DNA from 3 places in the Pseudomonas sp. DSP3-2-3 genome. Region 3 is predicted to be linked to each of the others. Evidence: predicted binding sites of a transcription regulator. Region 3 holds the regulator's gene; each other region holds the start of a gene.
The links. Region 3 encodes FliA, which starts transcription of late flagellar genes. Its sites were predicted from a motif close to CTAAAGTTTNNNNNNNNNNNGCCGNTAA; they were not measured.
Positions count from the first base shown of each region.

Region 1: a site for FliA is predicted at 7,221-7,248, ahead of ACP7E4_RS17940 (methyl-accepting chemotaxis protein). Genes of this name have one in related genera too.
Region 2: a site for FliA is predicted at 3,380-3,407, ahead of ACP7E4_RS26050 (methyl-accepting chemotaxis protein). Genes of this name have one in related genera too.

Region 1 covers NZ_JAFCXH010000015.1:22,422-32,432, forward strand. Annotated here, with positions in the region: gene ACP7E4_RS17910 (mannose-1-phosphate guanylyltransferase/mannose-6-phosphate isomerase) at 1-493, shown strand, start outside; gene ACP7E4_RS17915 (DegT/DnrJ/EryC1/StrS family aminotransferase) at 556-1,665, opposite strand; gene ACP7E4_RS17920 (acyltransferase) at 1,646-2,116, opposite strand; gene ACP7E4_RS17925 (sugar 3,4-ketoisomerase) at 2,113-2,511, opposite strand; gene ACP7E4_RS17930 (glycosyltransferase family 61 protein) at 2,508-4,076, opposite strand; gene ACP7E4_RS17935 (phytanoyl-CoA dioxygenase family protein) at 4,170-5,099, opposite strand; gene ACP7E4_RS17940 (methyl-accepting chemotaxis protein) at 5,536-7,164, opposite strand; gene ACP7E4_RS17945 (NAD(P)/FAD-dependent oxidoreductase) at 7,381-8,676, opposite strand; gene ACP7E4_RS17950 (amino acid ABC transporter ATP-binding protein) at 8,694-9,425, opposite strand; gene ACP7E4_RS17955 (amino acid ABC transporter permease) at 9,422-10,011, opposite strand, start outside.
Region 2 covers NZ_JAFCXH010000032.1:45,176-55,186, reverse strand. Annotated here, with positions in the region: gene ACP7E4_RS26075 (hypothetical protein) at 5-292, shown strand; gene ACP7E4_RS26070 (ester cyclase) at 458-844, shown strand; gene ACP7E4_RS26065 (PH domain-containing protein) at 863-1,234, opposite strand; gene ACP7E4_RS26060 (CAP domain-containing protein) at 1,278-2,132, opposite strand; gene ACP7E4_RS26055 (hydrolase) at 2,496-3,140, opposite strand; gene ACP7E4_RS26050 (methyl-accepting chemotaxis protein) at 3,544-5,109, shown strand; gene ACP7E4_RS26045 (quinone oxidoreductase family protein) at 5,220-6,179, opposite strand; gene ACP7E4_RS26040 (DUF1427 family protein) at 6,219-6,392, opposite strand; gene ACP7E4_RS26035 (AraC family transcriptional regulator) at 6,559-7,335, opposite strand; gene ACP7E4_RS26030 (OprD family porin) at 7,549-8,820, opposite strand; gene aguA (agmatine deiminase) at 9,460-10,011, opposite strand, start outside.
Region 3 covers NZ_JAFCXH010000006.1:197,972-207,982, reverse strand. Annotated here, with positions in the region: gene flhA (flagellar biosynthesis protein FlhA) at 1-1,389, shown strand, start outside; gene flhF (flagellar biosynthesis protein FlhF) at 1,401-2,729, shown strand; gene fleN (flagellar synthesis regulator FleN) at 2,845-3,678, shown strand; gene fliA (RNA polymerase sigma factor FliA) at 3,675-4,415, shown strand; gene ACP7E4_RS09845 (chemotaxis response regulator CheY) at 4,707-5,081, shown strand; gene ACP7E4_RS09840 (protein phosphatase CheZ) at 5,101-5,889, shown strand; gene ACP7E4_RS09835 (chemotaxis protein CheA) at 5,923-8,190, shown strand; gene ACP7E4_RS09830 (protein-glutamate methylesterase/protein-glutamine glutaminase) at 8,242-9,378, shown strand; gene ACP7E4_RS09825 (flagellar motor protein) at 9,378-10,011, shown strand, end outside.

The DNA.
Region 1 (10,011 bases), on a different contig from region 3:
CCGTCTGGTGGCCACCGTTGGCCTGCAAGACCTGATCGTCATCGAAACCAAGGACGCCGTGCTGGTTGCCAACAAGCACGACAGCCAGCAGGTCAAGGATGTGGTCAAGCGTCTGCAGGCCGAAGAGCGCGCCGAGTTCGTCACCCATCCGCTGGTCAATCGCCCGTGGGGCCATTACGACACGGTCGATAAAGGCGAGCGTTATCAGGTCAAGCGCATCAGCGTCTTGCCGGGCGAATGCCTGTCGCTGCAGCTGCATTACCATCGCGCCGAGCACTGGATCGTGGTGTCCGGCACGGCGCGGGTGATCTGTGGCGACGACGAACTGATCCTCTCCGAAAACCAGTCCACGTACATCCCGCTGGGGGTCAAACACTCGCTGTCCAACCCGGGCAAGGTGCCGTTGGAACTGATCGAAGTGCAATCCGGGGCTTACCTGGGCGAAGACGATATTGTGCGCTTCGAAGATCGTTACGGGCGTCTGGCTAAGTAAGCGCTGCGCTGAGCAACAGAATGGAAATTTTCAGTAGTGGTGTCACGATAATTTCCACTCGGTCATGCCCCCGAAAACTGATTGATGGACTCAATGACGTAATCCTGCTCCGCCTCGGTCAACGTAGGGTATAGAGGCAACGACAGGATCTGATGGGGCAAGGACTCACTGAGCGCCGTCGCAGCCGATGCCAGATGCCGATAGGCCTGGTGGTGATGGATGGGCAACGGATAGTGGATCATCGTCTGGATGCCACGCTCCGCCAGCCAGGCCTTGAGCAGGTCACGCCACGGACAGGTAACGACAAACAGATGCCAGACATGTGTGCAAGGCTCTGCCACGGCGGGCAGTCTGATGATCGGGTTCACGATCTGCGTCCGATAGCGCTCAGCAATCAGGCGTCTGCGCTGGGTATCAGCGTCCAGTCCTTTGAGCTTGACACGCAACATGGCCGCCTGGATTTCATCCAGACGACTGTTGATGCCCGGCAAATCATGTCGGTATTTGACGCTGGAGCCATAGTTACCCAGTGCGCGCACCAGTTTCGCCAGCTCAGGATCGTCAGTGGTTACTGCGCCAGCATCCCCCAGAGCGCCGAAATTCTTGCCGGGATAAAAGCTGAAGGCTGCCGCATCCCCCCAGCTGCCTGCCTTGCGTCCCTGTAACTGAGCGCCATGTGCTTGTGCGCAATCTTCCAGCACCAACAGGTCGTGTTGCCTGGCCAGCGCCATGATCTGCGGCATCGGCGCCAATTGACCGTACAAGTGCACCGGCAGGATCAACCGGGTTTTCACGCTCAGCGCTGCCCAGACTGCCGTCATGTCCAGGTTGTAGGTCGCGAGGTCAACATCCACGAGCACCGGAACCAGATCGTTTTCCACGATTGCTGAAATCGTGGCGATAAACGTGTTGTTCTGCACGATCACTTCATCGCCAGCGCTGAGCTTTCCTTGTTCTTTCCAGGCGCGCAGCACCAATGAAAGCGCATCGAAACCATTGCCGACGCCGATCACAAAGCGGCTGTTGCAATAGGCTGAAAATTCACTCTCGAACTGAGCCAGTTCGTCGCCCGCGATGTACCAACCCGAATCGATCACCCGACCACAGGCCGCTTTCAGCTGAGCGGCATATTCGTGATTGATACCCTTTAAATCAAGGAAAGGAACGTGCATCGATATACCTCACAATTCTTGCCGGGTTGCCCGCTACGACGGCATTATCAGGTACGTTACGAGTCACGACAGCGCCTGCGCCAACCATACAGTTTTCCCCCAGAACAATGCCGGGCAACACCGTGGCATTGGCGCCGATTGAAGCGCCACGCTTGACCAGGGTTTGCGCAAATGCGTCAGGATAAACTTTCGAGCGCGGGTATTTATCATTGCTGAACGCTACGCACGGGCCAATGAACACATCGTCTTCGATGGTCAGACCGTCCCACAAATAGACACCCGACTTGACGGTTACCCGGTGACCGAGGACGACCTCGTTCTCGATGAAAGTGTGCGCGCAGATATTGCAATCATTACCGATCACCGCTCCTGGCAAGATCACGACAAACTGCCACACCTTGGTGCCAGCGCCAATGGACAGTGATTGAACGTCGCTCAAGGGATGGATCATTTCGCAACTTCCGTTAAAAAGCTGGCGTAGTCACGGACATAGTCCGACTCGGTGTAGAGCTGATCGGCCAGCACCATCAACACGCAGTCTTCAGAAAAATCGTATATTTCGCGCCAGATAAAAGATTCGATCAGAAGCCCCTGATGGGGATGATCCAGCCTGATGTCGATTTTCTCCCGACCATCGTCCAGCATAAAGCGGCAAGAGCCGCGCACAGCGACGGCCACTTGCTTGAGGGTCCTGTGCGCATGGAAGCCCCGGCGAACACCTTCACGGGTATCGAACATGTAGTAGACACGCTTGACGGAAAAAGGAATGTTCTTGCCTTCCTCCAGGGCAATCAGCGAGCCACGGTCGTCGCCATGAGTTTGCAGTTGCAGAAACTGGATATTCATAGACTTTCCCTGACAGCCGTTACAGGTAAATGACGCTGCAACCAGGTCGTGACGGTATTGGCATCAATGGAATAGGGGGCGTAGTAGAGCTCTCTGGAGTCAGAGGTCCCGGCTTGATAGGGAATGTAGTCCATCTCTACGCCAACAATGGCCGCCAGGTTCGAATAACAGGATAACGCCCCCCACTCTTGTGCCATCCAGCACAATGCCTTCACCCCTGCTGAAGCAAATATAATGTTGGTCCAGGCGGCACCTGTCGGGCCAACGATTATTTCAGCATTCGCCATGATAGCTATCTGTTGACTGACATCATGATCTTCCATGTAAACACTGACGAAATCATGAGCCTCACACTGCGCCATTATTTCCACCTGATTATAATTTCTCAGAAAGCCTTTTCTGGCCAGAAACACCCGCTTGGGTAGCGCATTCCGGGTTGTGCGTCGGCTCAATGCCAAGGCCTTTTCCCGGAGAAACATGATGGATTCGTGACGCGCAAAACTGTTTTCAGCTACGTTCCAGGCCGTGCCCTTTATATTGGGGATGAGGTTGTTGGGTGCGCAGATCAGCAGCAGATCGTCGACTTTATAAGCTGTAAGACTGGAAAGATAAATAAAGGGTCTTTGGATGCCAAAACTCTCGATCAAGGTTTTAATCGAGAGGATCTTCTGGCTGGACATGGATATTAGAATGGGATAGTCGGCGTATTGGCCAGGCAGCTCTTCGATAAACTGCAGTTGCGAGAGTATCTCCAATACCCAGTGGTAATAATTAAGCTCGTTGCAGCCCGAAATCAATATCCCTTTTTCAATGTGTTCGGGTTGGCTTGTGCGGACCAGCGCCAGGTTTTGGCCATGATGGAGTAAGTGAGCACAGCTGTAGTCAGCTTCAGCTGACCCGGAAGTGGTGACGCGCTCAATGACTATTTGCTCATCTGGCAGGATGACCGAGCGGGAAACAGAGTAAATCTGCCCATGGCGAAAATGATAGAGCGCCACTTCCGGCAAAGTAATATCGGTGGGCGTCACGTGCTGGTTCAAGTACCGTGGCCCTTGGACCTGGCTTTCCATGGACGGGCGAAAAATGTGCACTTTGTTAACACTCATATCATCCAGCCAACGCACTTGCATGCGTTGGACACGACTTGATGTGACGCCCATCATAAAACGATATAGCCAATCGGAAACCCATCCGGGGTTACGGCAAATGCGCTCATAGCCAAGGAGCTCCGCGCTTTTCCTCAAGCGCTGAAGCTTTGAACGAGATATCTGAGTGGCAAAATAGACACTGATCTTGTTTTCACTGATGGCCAACTTTCCGATGAGCTGATCGCTGATTTCGCGGTAATAATCACTGGCAATGATTATTTTATCGTAGGACAGGTGTGCAAGTTGTTCGGGGGCATAGATGGTCTTGCCAAACAGTGACTGGCCTTGTTTCTGCTGATTGTTGTCCAGAAAGCCAATGACCTTGTGGTTACCACGGGAGCTCTTGTAGTAATTGATACCGCCGGCGCCGGTGCCAAAAATCAAGACCCGTACTTTTTGCCTGAACCACATCCGCATACCCGCCTCGTGCTACGTTTTTCAAATTATCAGTGATGGCACTGCGTGAGTCACCCAACTGCATCCATGGCTAGCCTGTTGTCCGGCACACGCTTAGGCGTTATTGATGATATTGCCTTTTATTTGGGCAACGCCGTTGGCATCCAGGTCCCGGCGGGTCCTGATCGGCCTGAGTTCACCCTGAAGGGTGTCGTTTATCTTGTTGATAGCCGTCGAACCTTTATGGTCGTTGGACTTGCCTATCAAGTAGCGCAATGACAATCGAAAACGATCGGATTCATCATCCAGCGGACGGGTACCGTGCAACGCACAGTTATGCCAAAGGCCCACATAACCTGCGCCGCCTACCAGGGTGTGATCCCTGCACTCGATCTGCTGACCGTGATCATCCTCATACGTCCAACGGTCATCCCCCAGGCATTCCAACCGATGGGGAAACAACGTCGCGCCCAAACGATGCGAGCCGGGCAGCAAGTGCAGAGGGGAGTCACGCTCGGTCACTTCATGCAGATACACATAGAGCGTCAGAAATGACGACGGGTCCAGTTCGACGCGACCTTGTGGCCAATCGATGATGTCTTGGTGAAAGTCGATGCCACGAAAGTAAGTAATGTCGCGAAACGGCTTGCGGATATAAGGCCCCAGGTTCGCCACGTTGACGTCGTGAATCCTTGCTCGCACCCATTCAGGGAGCCAGGCATCGGGTACACCGCAAACTGCTTTCTTTATCACCACCTCATAGTCATCACCCAGCACTTTGCCGAGAACCCCTGTCAGGATCGGGTCTTGCTCAATAAATTGCAGTTGCGGTTCAAACGCATTGAGGAAGTTGAACGTTTTGGTCGGATTGGCGTTGAAGTGGTTTTCTTGAGCGAGATATTCAGCCTCCTCCATGAACAAGCCCGGACCGAAGTCCCGCGTCGAGATCATTTGCTGATACAGCGCCTGAGTCTGACTCACGTCCAGAATTTCCCCAAAGAGACATACACCTTGCTCTGTGAGGTTGTCGATGTAGGTCTGCATACTGCGTCTGCTCCTTGGTCCCCCAATGCGTGTGAATATTATCGGCAGGCTTTGATGAAACTGACGGGTGGTTGGTGAAAAATATCTGCGTATACGACGCACGTTAGTGTTGGCTTGAGGTCCGCGCGAGCGTTTCCTGATCAAGACAGGCTACGTTGCGCCCCGGAATGCCTCAGCCCTCCATGTGCAATCCGGGGCTTGCCTTATCGGAGACAAGTCCTCTCCCATACCGTACAAAAGCCCGCGCTTTGATAACGCGGGCTTTGTTTGCGCATCCATTTGAGTGTCTATAAGACTAGCGTGCATTCGGATGAGATACATTCAGTTTCCCTGCCTTATGCCGATATTTTGTGGGTACTCAATCAGTTGAAATAACCCGTTGCGGGAGGCGAGTGCACTGGCAGGCTCCGGGCCTGCCAGTGTCGAGTAGCGGCGATCAGGCCAGCTTGAAGCGCGTGACCAGTGCGCTCAGGTCCACTGCCAGCCGTGCCAGTTCCTGGCTGGCGACATTGGTCTGGTGAGCGCCTGTGGAGGTCTGCATGGCGAGGTCGCGAATATTGACCAGGTTGCGGTCCACCTCGCGGGCAACCTGGGCCTGTTCTTCCGAGGCACTGGCGATGACCAGGTTGCGCTCGGTGATCTGGCTGAACGCCTCGGTAATCTGTTGCAGCGCCTGGCCCGCAGCGCTGGCGATCTCCAAAGTTTCCTGGACCCGCTGGTTGCTGGTGTTCATTGCCACCATGGTCTGCTCGGTGTCCTTGCGGGTGCCGACGATCATCTGTTCGATTTCGTGGGTCGACTGCTGGGTGCGATGGGCCAGGGCGCGGACCTCGTCTGCCACCACCGCGAAGCCACGCCCGGCATCGCCTGCCCGCGCCGCTTCGATGGCGGCGTTGAGCGCCAGCAGGTTGGTCTGTTCGGCAATGGAACGGATCACGTCCAGCACCGAACTGATGCCATGCACGCGCTCGGCCAGTTGCGTGACCTGGCTGACGGTGGTGCCGGCGTTTTGTGCTACTTGATGAATCGCGGCAATGGTCTGGTCCACTTGGTCGCGGCCATTGCTGGCGCTTTGGTCAGCGGTTCGCGAGGCCACGGAAGTCGCGGTGGCATTGCTGGCAACCTCGTCCACTGCCGCGGTCATTTCGTTGACGGCCGTCGCGGCCTGTTCTATTTCATGATTCTGCTGCTGCAATACCTTGCCCGCATTCTCGGTCACCGCATTGAGCTCTTCGGCGGCGGAGGCCAACTGGTTCGAGGAGTCGACAATATGCAGAATGGTGTTTTTCAGGCTCTGCTGCATGCTGCGCAACGCGTCGAGCAAGCGGGCCGGTTCATCGTTACCTACGACCTGGATGGGGCGCGACAGGTCGCCGCCCGCTATCGCTTCAGCCGCCTGCACGGCTTCGCGCAGGGGCGCCACGATGCTGCGGGTGAACAGGGTGGCGAGCAGGATGGTCAAGGCGACAGCCAATGCCATCGACAGCATCACCCCGATATTGGAGCGTTCGTACTGGCTCTGTGAAAGCGTCGCAAACGATTGTGCGGCCTGGGTGTTGAGCTTGATGAGTTCGTTGAGTTGCGCGCCGAGCTTGACCGAGTACTTGGTGTAGTCGCCGCCCAGCAGCGCGCGCACACCTTCGAGATCGCCTGTGCCGGATTTTTCCACCAGTTGCTTATGAATGCGCACATAGTCGGCGAGCACCTGCTGGAACAACACGAACTGGGCTTTTTCCTCGTCGCTGTTGATCAGCCTGGAATAGCTGTCCAGCGCCTTGCCAAGCTCACCGATCAGCTCATCGCCGCGGCTGATGCTGCCGCGCAATTGGCTTTCTTCGCGATCTACCAGGATCCGAAAGGAGATGATCCGCAAGCGCAGCATCTTGTCGCTGATCGAACCTAGCGCGACAAAGCTCGGCAGGGTGTCGTCCAGCACCTCCAGGGTGCCATTGCGAATAGTCTGCATCTGACTCTGGGCAAATAGCCCGAGGATGATCACAAGCAGTGCGACAGCGGAAAATCCCAGTGCCGCACGGGGACCGACTTTCAGACGTCTCAGCAACATGGTGAAGGCCTTTTATTGTTGTCAATTTTGCGGTGAGCACCGCGATGGTTGCAGGCCTATCGGCCCGAGACCTTTATCCATTAGGCGTCGGGTGCATTCTCGTGTTCGTATTTTGCGAACAGCACATTTGCGGCGCGTTAACGCTGATTCAGAATTTTTTAGCAGGCTGTCCGTTGGCGCTGCAGGATCCAACGCAACCTTGATCAAACCCCCCGATCAAAGCCCTCCATCGGTCATCTTGTACCAGGCAATTGCCGCCGCGACGTAAGCGCGCCGCAGGCCATACAGCGGGAACGCCTTGATGTCCGTTGGCGCGACCGGCAACACGCTGCGATCGCCGCTGTGCACGTAACTGGCCAGCGCCTGCCCCATGCGGGTTTGCAGGCCGACGCCGCGTCCCTGGCATCCGATGTCGATGAGCAAACCCGGCGCCGGTTCGTGGATGTGCGGGAAATAATCCCGGGTAATCGCCACGCGTCCACACCAGCGGTAGGCAATCGGGATGCCTGCGGTTTGCGGGAACAGCTTGTGTACCGCGCTTTCCAGATGCGACCAGTGATCTTTGCGCGACGGGTCAGGATCCTGAAAGGTGCCGCGTCCGCCCAGCATCAACCGCCCGGTGTGATCGATGCGGTAATACAGCAACAGGTTGCGCGCGTCCGAGGACACATGGCCTTCGGGCAGAATCGTGCGGCGCACCGCTTCGGGCAGTGGCTCGGTGGCGATCTGAAACGAGTTGGCATCGATGATGGTTTTGCTCAGCGACGGCCAGAGATTGTCGGTGTAGCCGTTGGTGCACAACACCACGCGTTCTGCGGAAACCTGACAGCCTTGCGCGGTCTTGACCTGCCATTTGCCGCCGCTGTTCTTGAGTTCGGTGACCGGCGAGCGGGTGTAAATCTGCACCCCTGCGGCCAACGCGGCGCGGGCCAGACCCCGGGCATAGCTCAACGGCTGAATGCCGCCGCCGCGTGGGTCGAGCCAGCCGCCGTGATATTTGTCGGTGCCGAGCAGCCGCGCGGTTTCGTCACGATCAAGAAACTGCGCGGCGACGCCCTGGGCATTCCAGTCACGCACGCGGCGTTCCGCCAGCTTCAGGGCAGCGGGCGTGTGCGAGCCTTGAATCCAGCCGTTGCGCACGCGGGGCACGTCCATCTGATGTTTGTCGATCAGGTTGAACACTGCGTCCACGGTGCCGGCGGCGAAGTCGATCAAGGGTTGGGCTTTGTCCGCGCCCAACTTGGCGATCAATTCGCTGGGGTCATATTTCAGGCCGGGAATCACCTGGCCGCCGTTGCGACCGGAGCCGCCGAAGCCAACTTCCTGCGCTTCGAGCACCACCACCCGAACCCCTTGTTCGGCCAGATGCAGCGCGGTGCTCAAGCCACAGAATCCGGCACCGACGATCACCACGTCGGCCTGCATGTCCTGCGCCAACGGCTCGGCCGGTGGTGCGGCGACTGCCGTGGCAGCCCACAGCGAAGGGGCCAAGGGAAAGTATGTACGGGTCATTGCAGCGAACCTCGCGCTTACATCGGATGAAGGACGCGCCGCAGGAAATCCTGAGTGCGAAGGTGTTGCGGATTGTTCAGGACGTCGGCGGACGGACCTTGCTCGACCACCACGCCCTGATCGATGAAAATCACTCGGTCAGCGACTTCCCGGGCAAATTGCATTTCGTGGGTGACCACCACCATGGTCATGCCGCTTTCGGCCAGGCGGCGCATCACGTCCAGCACGTCGCCCACCAGTTCCGGGTCGAGTGCCGAAGTGGGCTCATCGAACAGAATCGCCTTGGGCCGCATCGCCAGGGCGCGGGCAATGGCGATGCGCTGTTGCTGGCCGCCGGACAACTGCGCGGGGAAGGCTTCGGCTTTTTCCGCCAGGCCAACGCTGTAGAGCAACTCCATGGCGTGTTCGGTGGCCTGCTTGCGGTCTTCCTTTTTGACGTAGATCGGCCCTTCGATCACGTTCTCCAGCACCGAGCGATGGGGGAACAGATTGAAGCGCTGGAACACCATGGCCACTTCGGTGCGGATCGCCTTGATGGTCGGCGCCTTGCGGTCGACCTTGATGCCGTCGATTTCGATCAAGCCGCCTTCGTAGCTTTCCAGGCCGTTGATGCAACGCAGAATGGTGGATTTGCCTGAGCCCGACGGGCCGACGATGCAGATCACTTCACCCTTGGCCACCGAGGCGTCGATGCCCTTGATGACTTGCAGGTCGCCGTAGGATTTGCGCAGCGCACGAATCTCGATCATTTGCTCCCCCGTTTTTCGAAGTGACGCACCAGCAGAATGAGCGGCACGCACATGATCAGATAAAGCAGCGCGACCAGGGTAAACACCGTGGCGTTCTGGAAGGTCGAGGTGGCGATCAGCTTGCCTTGCAACGCCAGCTCGGCGACGGTGATGGTCGAGGCCTGGGACGAATCCTTGAGCATCATGATCATCGTGTTGCCGTAGGGCGGCAGGACAATTTTCACCGCCTGGGGCAGCACGGCGCGGCGCATCATCAGCCACCAGCCCATGCCCATGGACTGCGCGGCTTCAAGCTGGCCGCGGTCGACCGCTTCGATACCGGCGCGAAAGTTCTCGGCCTGATACGCCGAATACGCGATGCCCAGACCGATAATCCCCGCTTGCAGGGCGCTCATGGTGATGCCGAAATCGGGCATCACGAAGTAGATGTAGAACAGCAGCACGATGATCGGAATGCCGCGCAGCAGGTTGATGATCGCGGAGCTGATCCAGGCCAGGACCGGCACACCCGATACGCGCATGGCCGCCCAGACCAGGCCCAGCACGGTGGACAGCAGCAGCGAGCCGATGGTCACCTGGATGGTCA
Region 2 (10,011 bases), on a different contig from region 3:
CACTATGCTCAGTTCCAAATCGCATCCAACCGAATACCCAGCCCCACAGACCAAGCCTTTCGAAATCGGCATGAGTCTGCTCACCACAAAGCCAGGCGTAAGAGTCGAAGACGCCCTGATAACCGCCTCGGAATACCTCACCTGCGCGGCCGCCACCGCTTATGAATCAGCGGATAACAGCACCAAGGAATTTGGGGCGCTCGCGCGGTCTGTGATGCATCAGATTGAGGCGGCGCGGGTGTTGGTGGAAGCGGCGGTTGCCGGGTTGGAAGCGGGAAGTAAAACGTCGTAAATTCACGTTTCCTGCGGCGGCTCGAAGGGCTGCCTCGTTGGAGCGAGGCTTGCCCGCGATTGGTTTTTTCGGCCGCGAATGCGTTGTTTGATCTGACGCTTTCGCGGGCGAGCCTTGCTCCAACGGGTTACGCGCATTTCGAGCGCCTAAAATTCGAGGCAGCCTATGACCACCTCAAATCTCCCCGAAATCTACAAATCCTACATCGCCTGCCTGAACGCCAAAAACTGGCCCGCTTTAGGCAACTTCGTGCACGAGGACGCGTATCACAACGACCGGCCGTTCGGGCTTTCGGGTTATCGGGAGATGCTGGAGAACGACTTTCGGCAGATCCCGGATTTGCAGTTCAACATTGTGTTGCTGGTCGCTGACGCCGACCATATTGCTGCTCGCCTAGGTTTCGATTGCAGCCCGAAGGGTGAGTTCCTTGGGCTGGCGGTGAACGGGAAGCGGGTGCGTTTTACCGAGAATGTCTTTTATCAGTTCCGCGACGGGAAGATTGCGCGGGTCTGGTCGGTGGTCGATAAAGCGGCTATCGAGGCTCAGCTGTAGAGCTTCGACAGCGGGCGGTCAATCCAGCAGATAGCGGGAGATGTGCTTGGAGATTTCGACTATCGAGGTTCTGCCGGTGAATTCGAATTTCACTTTGCCCAGGGACGAGAAGTAGATTTCCAGTTCGGAGTCGAGGTCGAAGGTTCCGGAGGTTTCAATGGAGTAGGCGACGATGTTTTTGTAGGGCAGCGAGGTGAAGTCTTTTTTGCTGCCGGTGATGCCCTGCACGTTGACCGAGATGATGCGTTTGTTGGTGAACACCACGCCGTCGCGCATGGATTTGTAGGCGTCGATGACTTCTTCGTCTTCCAGCAGCAGCGATTGCACGCGCTCGGCGTATTCGCTGTTTTGTTTGAGTTTGAAAAAGCCCTTGTTGTTGAAATCCAGCATTGGTCCATCCTCGCTTATGAAAATCCTGCGCCGAGCATACCCATCAAGGCGCGCCGAATACCATCGTCCAGTAAACCCCGGCATGGCTGCGCGAGTTGGTGCCGTATGCCGCGCCGACCTGGGTGAACATCGGGTTCATGAGATTCGCGCAGTGGCCGGGACTGGCGAGCCAGCCTTGCATTGCGGTGGTTGCCGAGCCTTGGCCGCTGGCGATGTTTTCGCCGACTTGGCGACCGCCGTAACCAGCGGCTCGGGCGCGGTCTTCGGGCAAGTCGCCGTTGGGATCGATGTGGGCGAAGTAGCTTTCATTGGCCATGGCCAGGCTGTGTTGTTGCGCGGCGGTTGCCAATGCAGCGTTCCACGCCAGCGGGCGGGCGGCGGCGTAAGGTTTGCGGCCGCACATGCGCGGTTGAGCGCGGGCGGCGTTGACTTGGGCGAGCAAGGTTTTGCCGGCGGTTTGTTTGTCTTCCAGGCGACCATCGAGCAGCGGTTTGGCCAGCACCACGCGCCACTCGTTCGCTGCGCGGGTGATGCCGATGTCGGCGAAATCGGTGTCGAGCAACGCCGCGCAATAGCGGCGCTGGAGCATATCGAAAGCGGCGTCCGCATCAGGCGCGCCGACCAGACGGATGGTGCGCACCGACACCGCTCGATAGCCGGACGCCTTGAGTGTCTCGCGCAGATCGCCGCCGAAGCCGATGGGCAGTGCGAGTTTCGACTTCAGCGCCAACGGCGACAAGGCGCGGGGTGTGCTGCTGGTGCAGCGCGAGGGTTGGGCGCGGTAGTCGTTGATGGCTTGGGCGAGCAACCCTTCTCCACTGGCTTGGGCTGAGCCGGTGAATAGCGCGAGCAGGGGAATCAGGCAGAGCAGGATATAAGAACGAGCGGTTGGGCGCATGGGGCGGCAGCTCTGATGGGACGGCGAGGAAGGTGATTCTTGAGCGGGTGAATTATGGCGGGTGTATGACTGCGGGTTTTGGCACAAGTTGCACGACGGGCGGGGGATTGCTGGGGGGCAGCGCATCCTGGTCATGCCACTTCCCGGTGGGAGAGGACTTGTCCTCGATGGCTCTAAATTCAGCACTGCATGTGGGTCAGGCGGATTCGGGTTGTCTGGGCTGGCGATCGAGGACAAGTCCTCTCCCACAAAAGCCAGGCATTCCGGCCAGGAAATCTCCAACAGTTTTTTGTGCTGGCGCTGCAACGCAAATCGCCCCCGAACATTGCTGTTCGGGGGCGATTCGGTCAGGGGTTTAGTGGATCAGACGACCTTACGCTGCGGCGCGCCGTGGACCATGGTGTAGGCGTAGTCGACGCCCATGCCGTATGCACCGCTGTGTTCCAGGACCAGTTCCATGACCGCGTCGTAGGTTTCTTTGTGCGCCCAGTCGCGTTGGTATTCGAGCAGCACTTGTTGCCAGGTAACCGGTACTGCGCCAGCCTGAATCATGCGCTGCACGGACATGTCGTGGGCTTCTTTGGTGGTGCCGCCGGAGGCGTCGGTGACGATGTACACCTCGTAGCCTTCTTCCATGGCTTCCAGGGCCGGGAAGGTCAGGCAGACTTCGGTCCACAGCGCGGCGATGATCAGTTTTTTGCGGCCGGTGGCTTTGACCGCTTCGACCAGTTTCTTGTCTTCCCAGGAGTTCATGGAAGTACGTTCGATGGGCTGTTGATCCGGGAACACGCCGAGCAGTTCTGGCCAGATGTAGCCGCTGAAGCTTTTGGTTTCGACCGAGGTCAGGATGGTCGGCACGTTGAACAGTTTGGCGGCCTTGGCCAGGCCCACGGTGTTGTTCTTCAAGGTCTGGCGGTCAATCGACTGGACGCCGAAAGCCATTTGCGGCTGGTGGTCGATGAGGATCAGGGCGGAGTTGGTTGGGTTGAGCAGTTCGCGGATCGACATGGTTTTATTCCCTTTAAACATTAGATTGAGTAGCTGAGTCCGGTTGCCGCGCTTCAGCGTTTGGCTGTGTTCTGCGGCGTTGGAACAAAGATAATGCCAGCGCCTAATCGAGACAATTACCCAAAATACGGATTCATTGTTTCCATTTTAGGGACATTGCTTTTGCCCGGATTGAGGACGTGAGAAATCGAGAAGCTGGGCGGCTATCAGCCAGGCAGTTCTCCCGTTCATCATTCCGGCTGGAGAACTGCCGCGACAGGCCGATAGGACTTTGCCGAGTGCCGGATAACCCCGGCACAAAAGTCGGGTGCAAAATTGATAACGCCAAGGCGCTACCTATACTCCCCCCACTGTTGGCCGGACCTCGCTGCCAGCGCGGCTCTTGAAGTACTTCTTACGGATGTTGAAGATGGCCAAGCATGTGACCCAAACCGAGCAAACCTTTCCTGCCGAACAACGTTTGATTTCAGCGACAGATACAAGCGGCAAAATCACCTATTGCAACGATGAGTTCGCGAGAATCAGTGGTTATTCCCAGGCAGAAATCATCGGTAGCCCACACAATCTGGTTCGCCATCCTGACATGCCCAAAGATGTTTTCGGCGTGATGTGGGGCTATTTGAAGGCGGGCAAAAGCTGGATGGGCATCGTCAAGAATCGCTGCAAGAACGGCGATTTCTACTGGGTCAGCGCGTACGTGACGCCGATTCTGGAGAACGGTCGGCTGATCGGTTATGAGTCCGTGCGGGTCAAGCCGACGCGCGAGGAAATCGCCCGTGCCGAAGCTTTGTATGCGCGTTTGCGTGAAGGCAAAAGCGCAGTCACCGGCGCCCGTCATCTGGGTGTGTTTGCCAGCATCGTCGCGGTGCCAGTCGTTGCCGCAGTCATCGCCCTCGCCGTGAATAACTTCTTCCCCGGCATCGTCGCTCAAGTGGTCATCGCCGGGTTGTTTGTGGCGCTGGGCGCGTGGGCTTATATGCGCGGCGAACGGCAGCTGACCAGCATCATCAACAGCGCGCCGAATGCATTTACCGATCCGGTGAGCGCGCTGACTTACAGCGATGCCTACGGTTCCCAGGCTCGCGTGGAAATGATTTTGCTCAGCGAGGACGCGCGCCTCAAAACCGCGTTGACCCGCCTGAGCGATCTGGCCAATCAGGTTTCCGAAGCGGCGGGGCATTCCACTCAGCTCTCCTCGCAAACCGAGCGCGCCCTGCTGGAGCAACGTGCCGAGACGGACATGACCGCAGCGGCCATGACTGAAATGGCCGCCTCGATCAACGAAGTTGCCAGGCATGTGCAGCACACCGCATCCGAAGCCAGCACGGCCAATGAGCTTGCCGAGCAAGGCAACCGAGTGGCGGGCACTTCCCGCGAAGCGATTCAGCGTCTGGCGGGCACGGTCACCAATATCAGCAGCGCCGTCGATAACCTGGCCAATGAAACCCAGCAGATCATGTCGGCGGCCGGGGTTATTCAAGCGATTGCCGATCAGACCAACCTGCTCGCGCTCAACGCCGCCATCGAAGCGGCTCGGGCAGGTGAACAAGGCCGTGGCTTTGCGGTGGTTGCCGATGAAGTCCGCGCGTTGGCGGGCAAGACGCGTGAGTCGACCCAGCAGATCCAGGCGGTTATCGCGTCCTTGAAAAAGGGTGCCGACGACGCGGTCAGCATTGCGCAGTTGGGGATCAGCGAGGCTGACAAAGGTGTTGCCCAGGTCATCGAGGCGCAGGATGCGTTGCAAGGTATTCGCGAAGTGATCGGCCGGATCAGCAGCATGGGCCATCAAATGGCGACGGCTTCGGAAGAACAGGCGCACGTGGCCGAGGACATCTCCCGGCAGATCAATAACGTGGCCGAGACCTTCGAACGATCCGCCAACAACGCCAGCGCCGCCGTATCGCGCGGCGCTGAGCTTGAAGCGGCGTCACGCGGGCTGCGTGCGCTGGTTGAGCGGTTTAACCGCTAAGGCAAGAGGCCGCCCGTTGGAGCGAGGCTTGCCCGCGAATCAGGCGCCTCGGTGGACCAGACAGACCGCGCCATCGTTCTTCGCGGGCAAGCCTCGCTCCCACAGACGCATCATGGCAACAGAATCACCTTCTCCCCCGCGCCCTGGTTGACCTGGGCGTAGCGTGCCAGGCCTTCGCTGAGCGGTGATTCAAGCAGGCCGGTGGGCAGCGGCAAGCTGCCTTCGTCGAAGAATCGGCCGAACTGGTCGAGCATCTTCGCGCAGGCCTGGCAGTCGTACAGCAACGAGTTGATGCCGACCACCGAGCCGCCTTTGCGATACAACGCCAGGGCGGGCAATTGCACGTGGCCATCTACCGGCGCGGCGATGATGGCGATGCGGCCGAACGGCGCCAACGCAGTCACCGCGGCGGGCAGCCAGAAACCGGTGGTGTCGAAGATGACGTCGGCGCCGCCCTGGTAAATCGCGCTGACTTGTCCGGCCAGTTCTTCAGCCTTGTCCAGAAAAATGGCGTCGAAGCCCTGATCCTGCAGCGTCTTGAGTTGTTCCGGGCGACGTACCGCGCCGAGGACCTGGGCGCCAAGAATCTTGCCCAGCGCCAGGGCGGCACTGCCGACCGCGCCATTGGCACCGATCACCAGCAAACGCGTATCGGCACCGACCAGGCTGCGCTGCAACGCGTCCCATGCGGTGGTGTAAGGCACGCCAAGGCTGGCGGCCTGGCTGAAGCTCAAATGCGTGGGTTTGATCGCTACGCCCTTGGCCGGCAAGGTGAGAAATTCAGCGTGGGATCCGTCACGAAAGAAGCCCGGCTCTTTGCCAGTGCCCCAGACTTCCTGGCCGAGCAGCGCCTGCGGGCCTTCCACCACGACCCCGGCAAAATCCCGCCCCGGCACGCGTGGCAGCGTGGTGTAGGGAAAACGACCCAGCACGTTTTTGACGTCGCTGGGATTCAGGCCCGCGGCTTTCACCTGGATCACCACTTCATCCGGACCAGGGATCGGCTTGGGCAGTTCGACGTATTGCAGCGCGGCGAGGTCGCCGGTTCGGGAAAATTGCAGTGCTTTCATGGAAGGCCTCTGGTGAAGTTTATTCGGCGCGATTCGAAATCAGGACACCCAGCTGGCAAACAATTGCTTGCCCATGGGCCATATTTTTTCGCCCAGCAACATGCCGGTCAGACCGACCAACGCCACGGCGGGCGGCGCAGGCGAACGGAAATCAAGGGCGCCGTAGAGCAGGCCGACGGCGATGCCAATAACGATGGAAATGAGATAGCTCATGGTGAACTCCGGGCAAACTTGGAATGCGCAAAGTTTACGAGCGGCAGGGAAAAGCTATCGGCCAAGGACTTCGGAATATCGGCCAAATCCCGGTAGGAGCCAACTTGTTGGCGAGGTGTGTGACAGGACGCTTCGCGAGCAAGCTCGCCCCCACACAGGTTCGCTCCTAAGTGGGCGTTTGTGCAGGGTATTTCGACGGCGCCACACCCAGCTCCCGACGGAACATGTCGCTGAAGCTGCTGGGCGAGTAGCCCAGTGAGCGGGCGATGGTGCTGACGGGCACGCCCTGAATGATTTCCGCCACGGCGGTGGCCAGTTGCACTTGTCGACGCCACTCGGCAAAGCCCATGCCCAGTGCGCTTTGAAACAGGCGCGCCAGGGTGCGAACGCTGGCCCCGGCGTTTTCCGCATGCTGCTCGAACGCAATCGCCAGCGACGGCTCGCTCATGACCGCCTGACACAGGTTCATCAGACGGCGGTCGGATTGATCGGGCATGGGGATTTTCAGAATCGATCGTTTGGCGCGCTTGAGTTCCAGCAGCGCCAGTCCGACCAACGCGTCGTAATACTCCGACGCCTGTTCGTGATCCTGAGCGACAAGGCCGAGGATCAATTCGCGCAACAAACGGCCGACTTCGAAAACCTGCACCGTGCTTTCGAGGGTTTCGGCAATGGCCGGACGCAGGTAGATATTGCGCATTTCCAGGTCGGTCACAACGCGAATGCCATGCACCACACCGGGCGGCAACCACACCGCCCGTTGCGGTGGAACGACCAACGCTTCCAACGGCGTTTCGACCCACATCACGCCGGACGTGGCGTACAGCACCTGACCCCAGACGTGCTCATGCGGCTCGATGTAGCGCCCACGCGGATAGGTACGCGCCAGCGGTTGCACGGGCACGGCAATATCAGAAAGATCGGGAGGCGTCGCGAGGGCCATGGGTAATCAGGTCGGGTGCCGGGATGGCACATGGTAGCGCAGGCCAGCACCCATTGTGGGAGACTCTATGTTTGGGGGCAACCCACAGATGCCGCAGATGTAGTGTCTGCACCGACGCCTTCCCGGATAAATCTGGTCCCACGAGATGACCGCATTTCACTTGTGGGAGCGAGCTTGCTCGCGAAAAGTCCTTCGCGGGCAAGCCTCCAACTATCAGAACACGTTGATCGGGTAATCCACGAAGATCCGCGTTTCGTTGCCTTCGCTGTTGTAGTTGCTGGCGTTGTCGGACACACGCAGGAACGAGTTGCGCAAACGCACCGACAAGTCTTTCGCCGGGCCGCTCTGCACCACGTAGGTCAGTTGGCTGAAGATTTCGCGTTCTTCGCCGCTGCCGCGGTTGGTGCCGTCATCGATGTTGTCGCCGCGCACGTAAGCCACTTTATAGCTCAGGCCCGGAGTGACCACGGTCGACAGGTTCACGCCGTAACCCGCCTGCCAGGAACGCTCGTCCTTGCCGTTGAAGTCGGACCAGTACGAATTCGCCAGGTAGATCGTGTTGCCACCATCACCGTAGCCGCCGGCATTGCGATAACCGCCGTAGTTGTAGCCGGTATCGCCGGTGCTGCGCTGGTGGGCGATGGTAAACGAGTGGATGCCCACTGCCCAGGTCGCCGCCAGGCTCCAGATCTTGTTGTCGCGCTCGCCGCTGTCGGCGATTTCCTTGTCCAGCTCGGTCTTGTAGCCGTTGAAGTCGAACGTCAGCGACTGGTCAGGCTGCAGGGCAAATACGTAGTTCAGGTTCAGGTACTGCTTTTTCAGCGTGTCTTCGTCGTCGGAGGCGTAGAACGCAGCGCTGAACGCGTCGGTGAATTTGTAGCTGGCACCGTAGACGTTGATGCTTTTCAGATCGCCACTGTCGCGACCTTCGGCACTTTTACGCGTCTGTTGGGTGAAGCGACCCACGTTGACCACCAGGCCATCGATCTCTTTGGAAGTGATCAGCGTGCCGGTGTAGCTTTCCGGCAGCAGGCGCGAGTTGTCGTAGCTCAGCACCGGGAACTCTGGCATCTGGTCGCCGTACTTGATCACGGTGTTGGAGACACGTGCTTTTACTGCGCCGCCAAAACGCGACAGGTCATCCGCCGCTGCGCCACTGTCGCCCTGCTTGAAGAAGTCGATACCGCCCGCGCCGCTGCGACCCTTGCCGCCATCCAGACGCAAACCGTACAACGCGAACGCATCGACGCCCACGCCGACCGTGCCCTGGGTGAAACCCGAGGCGAAGTTGGCGGTGAAGCCCTGGCCCCATTCGGCCTTGTCTTCGCGGCCATTCTTGTAATCGCGATTGATGTACGCGTTGCGCAGGAACAGGTTGAGGCTGCTGTCCTCAACAAACCCCTTCGAGTCGGCCTGGCCGTCAGCCATGACCTGTCCAGCACTGATCAGACCCAGTGTGAGCAAGCTGATACGTGTAGTGAGCATCGGTAATTCCCTTTCTGCGGATTGATCACGCGCCGTGGCGACGACTTGTTCAGTCGTTTGGCCTTCCGAAAAAACAGGTTTCGAAAGGCCGGCGCAATCATCGCAGTGGACTACTGATGCATGGCATTAGGCCACGGGCGGAGGACGCAAATCCTAGACGCAGGTTTAAAAGGTGTCAATTTGCTTGTAACACCTTTGAAACATCCAACCGCTCTAGAACGAGCTGTTGGAGTCTCGATGCACGTTGATCAACGCTTCCAGTTCCGCCTCTTCCAGCAACCCGGCCGGGTAACGCTGAAGAAGCATTTTGCGTACATCCGGTCGTTGAGGTGTTCGAATATTGGTCGTCCTTAACCAATCCGCCATTACCTGACGAGCCTCGCTACTAGCAGACAAACCGCGAGCATGGTGCTCTAGAGCTGCGTTCATAGGGACAACCTCTGTAAGTCGTGAGGAGCTAAATGTACGGGTGCTATATGACAGACGAGAGACGCGGGAAACGATTAAACACTTCGTTACAGATCTATCCAAAAGCATAGACCAGCAAACCGCGACCCATAAAAAACCCATCGAGTGATGGGTTAATGAGAGCAAGATCGGGACCAACTGTGTGTCCGGACGGAAATATCGTCCTACAATTCAGACCCGATGCGGGGCGGGTTGCTGCTGGGTCAGGCAGTGAATATTGCCGCCGCCGAGCAGTAACTCGCGGCCTGGAACCATCACCACTTCATGCTCGGGGAACAGCGTTTGCAGGATTTTTCGCGCCGTTTCGTCCAGTGGATCGTCGAAGCTGGGGGCGATAATCCCGCCATTCACGATCAGGAAATTCACATAGGAACCGGCCAGACGCACCGAAGGGTTGCGCTCCTGACTGCCATGCACCTGATCAACGCCTGCGCATTCTTCATGGGTGGCGAACAATGGGCCCGGAATCGGCATCTTGTGCACGATGAATGACCGACCCTTGGCGTCCCGATTGTTTTCCAAAATACTCAACGCCGCGTGGCAGCGCGAATAGTTGGGGTCTTCGGGATCATCTGTCCAGGCCAGTAGCACTTCGCCGGGGCGCACGTAGCAGCAGAAGTTATCGACGTGTCCATCCGTTTCGTCGTTAAACAGGCCGTCCGGCAACCAGATGATTTTGTCGACCGCCAGGTTGTCGCTGAGCACGGCTTCGATCTCTGCACG
Region 3 (10,011 bases):
GGTGACGGTTTGGTGGCGCAATTGCCATCACTGCTGCTGTCCACCGCTGCGGCGATCATGGTGACCCGTGCTTCCGGTTCGGAAGAAATGGGCAAGCTCATCAATCGGCAGATGTTTACTTCCCACAAGGCGCTGGCGGTTTCTGCCGGGATCATGATTGTCATGGGCCTGGTCCCGGGCATGCCGCACTTTTCCTTCATCAGCCTCGGGCTGGTGGCGGGCGGTGTCGCTTACTTGCTGTGGAAAAAGCAGAACGTGGTCAAGGTCCAGGCGTTGGAAGAGGTCAAGCGCCAGCAGGAAATGCTGCCGTCGCCAACCCGGGTTCAGGATTCCAAGGAGCTGGGCTGGGATGACGTGACCCCCATCGACATGATCGGCCTGGAAGTGGGCTACCGCCTGATTCCGCTGGTGGATCGCAATCAGGGTGGTCAGTTGCTGGCGCGCATCAAGGGCGTGCGCAAGAAGCTCTCTCAGGAGCTAGGCTTTCTCATGCCCACTGTGCATATCCGTGACAACCTGGATCTGGCGCCCAGTGCCTATCGTTTGACACTCATGGGCGTGACCCTGGCCGAAGCCGAGATTTACCCGGACCGGGAATTGGCGATCAACCCCGGTCAGGTGTTCGGCACCCTCAATGGCATTACCGCCAAGGACCCGGCGTTTGGTCTGGAAGCGGTCTGGATCGAAATCAGTCAGCGCAGTCAGGCGCAGTCCCTGGGTTACACCGTGGTGGATGCCAGTACGGTAGTGGCAACGCACCTTAACCAGATTCTTTATAAACACTCTCATGAGCTGATTGGGCATGAAGAAGTCCAGCAATTGATGCAATTACTGGCTAAAAGCTCGCCAAAACTGGCTGAAGAGCTGGTTCCGGGGATTCTTTCGCTGTCGGCGTTGCTCAAGGTCCTGCAGTCGCTTTTGGCCGAACAAGTGCCTGTTCGCGACATTCGCAGCATCGCCGAGGCCATCGCGAACAATGCCATGCGGAGTCAAGATACCGCCGCGTTAGTCGCGGCAGTACGCGTCGGATTAAGCCGTGCAATCGTGCAAAGCATTGTAGGGATTGAGCCGGAGCTGCCAGTTATCACTCTGGAGCCAAGGTTGGAACAGATATTGCTCAATAGTTTGCAGAAGGCAGGTCAGGGTCAGGAAGAAGGCGTTCTGCTTGAGCCAAGCATGGCTGAAAAGCTCCAGCGTTCGTTGATCGACGCGGCGCAGCGGCAGGAGATGCAGGGTTTGCCGGTTATTCTTTTGGTTGCAGGCCCGGTTCGCGCCATGTTGTCACGCTTTGGACGACTGGCTGTGCCGAACATGCATGTGTTGGCGTATCAGGAAATTCCTGACAACAAGCAAGTCACCATCGTAGCGACTGTCGGGCCTAACGGCTGAGGTAGTGAGTCATGCAAGTTAAGCGATTTTTCGCCGCCGATATGCGTCAAGCCATGAAACTGGTTCGCGATGAGCTGGGCGCAGAAGCGGCCATCATCGGCAACCGGCGGATTGCCGGTGGCGTGGAGCTGACTGCTGCGCTGGATTACAAGCTGTCTGCCCTGGCGCCTCGCGTGCCGAACATCGAGCTTGAAGACGAACTGCGCAAAACCCAGTCGCGGATTGTTTCCGCTCAGGCTGAACTGAACAATCGTGGCGACAGTGACCCGTCAGTCAACCGTCAGTTGTTCGCCGGCATGCCGCTCAGCGCTGCCGACACGCATATCGAACCGACACTTGAAGAACCACCGCGTCCATTCGTGCAAGCTCAAGCAGCCCCGTCCGAACCGGCTGGCGGCCAGCGCGCTTACGAAAACATGCGCTTCGAATTGAATGGTCTGCGTGAACTGCTGGAAGTCCAGCTGGGTTCGCTGGCCTGGAATCAACTGCAAGGCAGCCGTCCGCAGCAGGCCAATCTGTGGCGTCGCCTGCAACGTATCGGTCTGTCCGGCCCGCTGTCCCGCGATCTGCTGGCGATGGTCAGCGAAATTGAAGAGCCTCGTCAGGCCTGGCGCATGCTGCTGGCGCACCTGGCGCGGATGATTGCCACCCCGGAAATCGAGCCCCTTGAAGAGGGTGGCGTGATTGCCATGGTCGGCCCGGCTGGCATGGGTAAAACCACCACACTCGCCAAACTGGCAGCGCGCTATGTGTTGAAGTACGGCGCACAGAATATCGCTCTGGTGAGCATGGACAGTTTTCGCATCGGCGCTCAGGAGCAACTCAAGACTTTGGGTCGCATCCTCAATGTGCCGGTGACGCATGTCGATCCAGGCCAGTCGCTGGCTCAGGCACTGGAGCCGCTGCTGCGCAAACGCGTGGTGTTGATCGACACCGCAGGTCTGCAAGCCAGCGATCCGGCCCTGCGCATGCAACTCGAAAGCCTCGCCGGGCGTGGCATCAAGGCGCGTAATTATCTGGTGTTGGCAACGACCAGTCAGAAGCAAGTGCTGACCGCGGCCTACCACAGTTACAAACGTTGCGGTCTGGCCGGGTGCATCCTGACCAAACTGGACGAAACCGCCAGCCTGGGCGAAGTGCTCAGCCTGGCGATCAGTCATGAGCTTCCTGTTGCCTACCTGACTGACGGACCGCGAATACCTGATGATTTACACCTTCCGCGTCGGCACCAATTGGTGACTCGTGCGGTCAATGTGCAGATGCAGGAAGAGCCTAGCGAAGAAGCGATGGCGGATATGTTTGCCGACCTGTATCACAACCCCAGCAAGCGGGTGGGTTAGGTGAAACGAACTACTGGAATTTACCTGCATCGATGGTCTGCCACGCATTGTTCCTCAGCGAACGTGCAGCCCCCAATGTGGCTTGGGTCTACGCAAGACAAGGTAATGAAATAACATGGGCAGCATGCATCCCGTACAGGTGATCGCGGTGACCGGCGGCAAAGGTGGCGTCGGTAAGACTAACGTGTCAGTGAACCTCTCGCTGGCCTTGGCCGAGCTTGGCCGGCGCGTCATGCTGCTGGACGCTGACCTTGGCCTGGCCAATGTCGACGTGTTGCTGGGGCTTACGCCCAAGCGCACCCTTGCCGATGTCATTGAAGGCCGTTGCGAATTGCGCGACGTACTGCTTCAAGGGCCGGGCGGGATTCGCATCGTGCCAGCCGCTTCCGGCACGCAGAGCATGGTGCATCTGACGCCGGCGCAGCATGCCGGTCTGATTCAGGCTTTCAGCGATATTGGCGATAACCTTGACGTACTGGTCATCGATACGGCCGCCGGCATTGGCGAGTCGGTGGTGAGCTTTGTGCGGGCCGCCCAGGAAGTCTTGCTGGTGGTGTGCGACGAACCGACCTCGATCACTGACGCCTACGCGCTGATCAAGCTGCTCAACCGCGACTACGGCATGAATCGCTTCCGGGTCCTGGCCAACATGGCCCAGAGCCCGCAGGAAGGCCGCAACCTGTTTGCCAAGCTGACCAAAGTGACCGACCGTTTCCTCGATGTTGCCCTGCAATACGTCGGCGCCGTGCCTTACGACGAGTGCGTGCGCAAGGCGGTGCAGAAGCAGCGTGCCGTTTACGAAGCGTTCCCGCGTTCCAAATGCTCCCTGGCCTTCAAGGCCATCGCGCAGAAAGTCGACACCTGGCCGCTGCCGGCCAATCCGCGCGGTCATCTTGAGTTCTTCGTCGAGCGACTTGTCCACCAGACATTTGCGGGGCCTGTCCAATGACAGCCAGCGGCTATCAGATGTATAGCAAGACCTCCAAGAACTCTCAGTACGAGCTCATCGAGCGCTATGCGCCGCTGGTCAAGCGCATCGCCTATCACTTGCTGGCGCGTTTGCCGGCCAGTGTCCAGGTCGAGGACTTGATCCAGGCCGGGATGATCGGGCTGCTTGAAGTGTCGACCAAATACGACTGCACAAAAGGCGCGAGTTTCGAAACCTATGCGGGTATCCGGATTCGTGGCGCGATGCTCGATGAAGTGCGCAAAGGTGACTGGGCACCACGTTCGGTTCACCGCAATACGCGCATGGTCAGTGACGCAATTCGCTCAATTGAAGCTAAAACAGGTCGTGACGCTAAAGATCACGAGGTTGCGGCCGAACTCCAATTGAGTCTCGATGATTATTACGGGATTTTGAACGATACCCTGGGCAGCCGCTTGTTCAGTTTCGACGACCTGTTGCAGGACGGCGAACATGAAGGGCTGCACGAGGACGGCGCAAGCGGTTCGCTTGAGCCGTCGCGGGATCTGGAAGACGAACGTTTCCAGGCCGCGTTAGCAGATGCGATTGCCAATTTGCCAGAGCGCGAGCGACTGGTGTTGGCGCTGTACTATGACGAGGAGCTGAATCTCAAGGAAATCGGTGAGGTCCTTGGGGTCAGCGAGTCGCGAGTCAGCCAGTTACACAGCCAGTGCGCAGCTCGTTTGCGAGGGCGTTTGGGAGAGTGGCGAGCGCGTTGACAGGTATGGCGCATCCGTAGGGTTGCGCTGTGCGTGTAAGCCGGCTGTGCAAAGCGTTGTGTGGGGAGATGGACAAGGCGGGAACCGGTCATTGGCGCTACTGCGAGCTGTTGGAAGGTGGTTTACCTCTCTGGCGGCAAGTCGAGCTGCTGCCCGGTTTCTTGACTGTTGATTTACCAAGCCCGTCGTCGTTTTAGTACAGCCGATGTGAGCTGTGCCGGTATTGATTGAACAGCGCGTTCAGGTGCTGAACGCGTTAAAGACTGCTTGGAGGTCGAATTGGACAAGAACATGAAAATCCTCATCGTTGATGACTTCTCAACGATGCGGCGGATCATCAAAAACCTGTTGCGTGATTTGGGATTCACCAACACGGCCGAAGCCGATGACGGACTCACCGCGCTGCCAATGTTGCAGAGCGGTGCTTTCGACTTTCTGGTCACTGACTGGAACATGCCAGGCATGTCCGGCATCGACCTGTTGCGTCAGGTGCGCGCCGATGAACGACTCAAGCACCTTCCGGTGCTGATGGTCACGGCCGAAGCCAAGCGCGACCAGATCATCGAAGCGGCCCAGGCTGGCGTCAACGGTTATGTCGTGAAGCCATTTACGGCCCAAGTGCTGAAAGAAAAGATCGAAAAGATCTTCGAGCGCGTCAATAGCTGATGTTTGCCGCGAGGGCGCTATGGAGCATAAAGAGACATCTCAGGGCGACTTTGAGTCAACCCTGAAAAAACACGCGCATGAGCTGGTGATGTGCCTTGAAAAAGGCCGTTTCGGCGAAGCCGTGCAATTGATCCATGAGCTGAACCAGACGCGTGATCGCGGCTTGTATCAGGAAGTCGGCAAGCTCACCCGCGAGCTGCACAGCGCGATTGTCAATTTCCAGATTGACCCGAACATGCCTCAGGCCGAAGAAGTGTCCCAGATCACGGATGCTACCGAGCGTTTGTCGTATGTTGTCAGGCTTACCGAAAATGCGGCCAACCGCACGATGGATCTGGTTGAACAAAGTACGCCCTTGATGAATGGCTTGAGTAACGACGCCAAAGCGTTGAGCCAGGACTGGGGACGTTTCATGCGTCGGGAAATCGGCGCTGAAGAGTTTCGTGAGCTGGCCAAACGTGTCGACGGCTTTTTGACGCGCAGCGAGCGGGAAACTCACGAAGTCGCTGCCCACCTCAATGACATTCTGCTGGCTCAGGATTACCAGGACCTTACCGGTCAGGTCATCAAGCGCGTCACGCAATTGGTCACTGAAGTTGAGAGCAACCTGCTCAAGTTGGTGCTCATGGCCAGTCAGGTCGATCGCTTTGCAGGCATCGAACATGACGATGAATCCATCCTCGCAGAAAAAGATCCACAAAAAGGTCTCTCTCAGGGTGAAGGTCCGCAGATTCATGCCGATAAACGGGAAGACGTTGTGTCCGGACAGGACGATGTAGACGATCTGCTATCGAGCCTTGGCTTCTAGGTCTGTTGACGGTTAATTTTAGGGAGCACCCCAATGAGCTTCGGCGCCGATGAAGAAATCCTTCAGGATTTTCTGGTAGAGGCCGGCGAAATTCTGGAGCAATTGTCCGAACAGCTGGTCGAGCTGGAAAGCCGACCTGATGATGCTGACTTGCTTAATGCAATTTTTCGCGGTTTTCACACTGTAAAAGGCGGCGCCGGCTTCCTCCAGCTCCATGAGCTGGTGGAGTGCTGCCACATCGCCGAGAACGTCTTCGACATCCTGCGCAAGGGTGAACGTCGCGTCGACTCCGAATTGATGGACGTGGTGCTCGAAGCACTGGATGCGGTCAACGGTATGTTCAGCGAAGTTCGCGAGCGTACCGAAGTCACACCCGCCACGCCGGAATTGCTGGCGGCGCTGGCGCGTCTTGCCGAGCCTGCAACCGCAGACGAAGTAGCCGCTGCGCCCGCTCCGGCAGTGATCGAGGAAGCGCCGCCTGCTTCCGACGAAATTACCGACAACGAATTCGAACTGCTGCTGGACTCGCTGAATGCGGTCAAGGCTCAGGCAGCCGAGTCAGCCAGTGCGCCTGCTGCGGCAGCGCCGGTTGCTGCCCCTGCTTCGGCAGCGGCCAGCGATGAAATCAGCGACCAGGAATTCGAATCGCTGCTCGATCAATTGCATGGCAAAGGTCAGTTCGCGGTCGATGCCGTCGCAACGCCAGTGGCTGCTGCGGCTCCGGCTGCCAGCACCGGCGCTGCGGCGAGCAATGAAATCACCGACGATGAATTCGAAGCCTTGTTGGATCAGCTGCACGGCAAGGGCTCGTTTGACGCCACTGCTGCGGTAGCGCCTGCGCCTGTCGTTGCAGCGCCGGCTGCTCCGGCTGCTTCGAAAAGCAATGAAATCTCAGATAACGAATTCGAAGACCTGCTGGATCAGTTGCACGGCAAAGGCAAGTTCGAGCCTGAAGCCATAGCTGCTGCGCCAGTCGCGGCAGCTGTTGCCAAGCCAGCGCCTGCTCCGGTTGCCGCAGCCAAACCGGCGCCAGCTCCGGCTCCGGCAGCTGCGCCAGCGCCCGCCAAGGCCGCTGCACCTGTTCCAGCCAAGGCTCCGGCTGCGGCGAGTCCGGACAAGCCGGCTTCCGAAGCGGAAACCACTGTGCGGGTTGATACCGCGCGGCTGGACGAGATCATGAACATGGTCGGCGAGCTGGTACTGGTGCGTAACCGTCTGGTGCGCCTGGGCCTGAACAGCGGCGATGAAGCCATGTCCAAGGCGGTGTCCAACCTGGATGTGGTCACCGCCGATCTGCAGACTGCGGTGATGAAAACCCGCATGCAGCCGATCAAGAAAGTTTTCGGGCGCTTCCCGCGTCTGGTTCGCGACCTGGCCCGCCAGCTCAAGAAAGAGATCAACCTGGAACTGGTCGGCGAAGAAACCGACCTGGACAAGAACCTCGTCGAGGCCCTTGCCGATCCGCTGGTCCACTTGGTGCGCAACGCGGTCGACCACGGTATCGAAACCCCGGAAGAACGCGAAGCCTCAGGCAAGTCCCGTGGCGGTCGTGTGATTCTCTCGGCGGAACAGGAAGGCGACCATATCCTGCTGTCGATTTCCGATGACGGCAAAGGCATGGACCCCAATGTCCTGCGCGCCATCGCGGTCAAACGCGGTGTGATGGACAAGGACGCGGCCGATCGCCTGAGCGACAGCGACTGCTACAACCTGATTTTTGCACCGGGTTTCTCGACCAAGACCGAGATTTCCGATGTGTCGGGTCGTGGCGTGGGCATGGACGTGGTGAAAACCAAGATCGCCCAGCTCAACGGCACGATCAATATCTACTCCACCAAGGGCCAGGGCTCGAAGATCGTCATCAAGGTGCCATTGACCCTGGCGATCATGCCGACGCTGATGGTGATGCTCGGCAACCAGGCTTTTGCTTTCCCGCTGGTCAACGTCAACGAGATCTTCCACCTGGACCTGTCGACCACCAACGTTGTCGATGGTCAGGAAGTGGTCATCGTGCGCGACAAGGCGCTGCCACTGTTCTATCTCAAGCGCTGGCTGATCAGCTCGGCCGCTCACGAAGAGCAGCGCGAAGGTCATGTGGTGATCCTGTCGGTCGGCACCCAGCGAATCGGTTTTGTCGTCGATCAGCTGGTAGGTCAGGAAGAAGTGGTAATCAAGCCGCTGGGCAAGATGTTGCAAGGTACGCCAGGCATGTCGGGCGCCACCATTACCGGTGACGGTCGCATTGCCTTGATTCTCGATGTACCGAGCATGCTCAAGCGTTACGCCGCCCGGCGTATTTGATTCCGGTGTCGCGGGCGACGTCTGTCGCCTGCGTAACCTAATGGAGTGTTTATGGCAGTCAAGGTCCTGGTGGTGGATGATTCCGGTTTTTTCCGCCGCCGCGTCACGGAAATCCTTTCTTCGGACCCGAACATCCAGGTTGTCGGTACGGCAACCAACGGCAAGGAAGCGATCGAGCAAGCTCTGGCGCTCAAGCCTGATGTGATCACCATGGACTACGAAATGCCGATGATGGATGGCATCACTGCCGTGCGTCATATCATGCAGCGCATTCCGACCCCGGTATTGATGTTCTCCTCGCTGACTCACGAAGGTGCCCGCGTTACGCTGGATGCACTGGACGCCGGCGCGGTGGATTTCCTGCCCAAGAATTTCGAAGACATCTCGCGCAACCCCGAGAAGGTCAAGCAAATGCTGTGCGAAAAAGTGCACAGCATTTCTCGCAGCAATCGGCGTCTGGGCAGTTACAGCGCGTCAGCACCGACACCGGCGGCGCCTGCGCCGGCCACCACCAGGCCCGGCACGCCTGTCACGGCGCGCAGCACTCTGGCCTCGCGTCCATCGGCTTCGTCAGCGCCAGCCGCGGCAAGCAGCCACGCGCCTTCGTCCCCGGCACCCAAACGCAAAGCCTACAAACTGGTCGCCATCGGCACGTCCACCGGCGGCCCGGTCGCGCTGCAACGGGTCCTGACCCAACTGCCCGCCAACTTCCCGGCGCCTATTGTGCTGATCCAGCACATGCCCGCAGCGTTCACCAAGGCGTTCGCCGAACGCCTGGACAAGCTGTGCCGCATCAACGTCAAGGAAGCTGAAGACGGTGACATCCTGCGTCCGGGGCTGGCCTTGCTGGCGCCGGGTGGTAAGCAGATGATGATCGACGGCCGTGGAGCGGTGAAGATTCTGCCCGGTGACGAGCGCCTCAATTACAAACCCTGCGTAGACATTACCTTCGGTTCCGCTGCCAAGTCCTATGGCGACAAAGTGCTGGCCGTGGTGTTGACCGGCATGGGCGCTGACGGCCGTGAAGGTGCGCGCCTGCTCAAGCAGGGCGGCAGTCACATCTGGGCTCAGGACGAAGCGAGCTGCGTGATCTACGGTATGCCCATGGCCATCGTCAAAGCCGACCTGGCCGACGCGGTGTACAGCCTGGATGATATCGGCAGGCATCTGGTCGAGGCGTGTATCTGATGGATGTATTGAGTCTGATCGGCCTGACCCTCGCATTTGTTGCAATCATTGGCGGTAATTTTCTCGAAGGCGGACATCTGGGCGCGTTGCTCAATGGCCCGGCGGCGCTGATCGTGCTGGGCGGGACGCTCGGTGCGTCGATGCTCCAGTCACCCATGAGCGCGTTCATGCGCGCCATGCAAATTGTCGGCTGGATTCTGTTTCCGCCGCGCATCGACCTGGCAGGCGGCATCGACCGGGTCGTCAACTGGAGCCTGACCGCGCGCAAGGAAGGCCTGCTCGGTCTGGAAACGATTGCCGACACCGAACCGGATTCCTACGCCCGCAAAGGCTTGCAATTGCTGGTCGACGGCGCGGAGCCGCAAGCGATTCGCAGCATTCTGGAAGTGGATTTCATCACTCAGGAAACCCGCGATATCCAGGCGGCCAAAGTCTTCGAAAGCATGGGCGGCTACGCACCCACTGTCGGCATCATCGGCGCAGTGATGGGCCTGATCCATGTCATGGGCAACCTGGCCGACCCGAGCCAGCTGGGCAGCGGTATCGCCGTGGCGTTTGTCGCAACCATTTATGGCGTCGCGTCGGCCAACCTGATTCTGTTGCCGATTGCCAACAAGCTTAAAGCGATTGCCC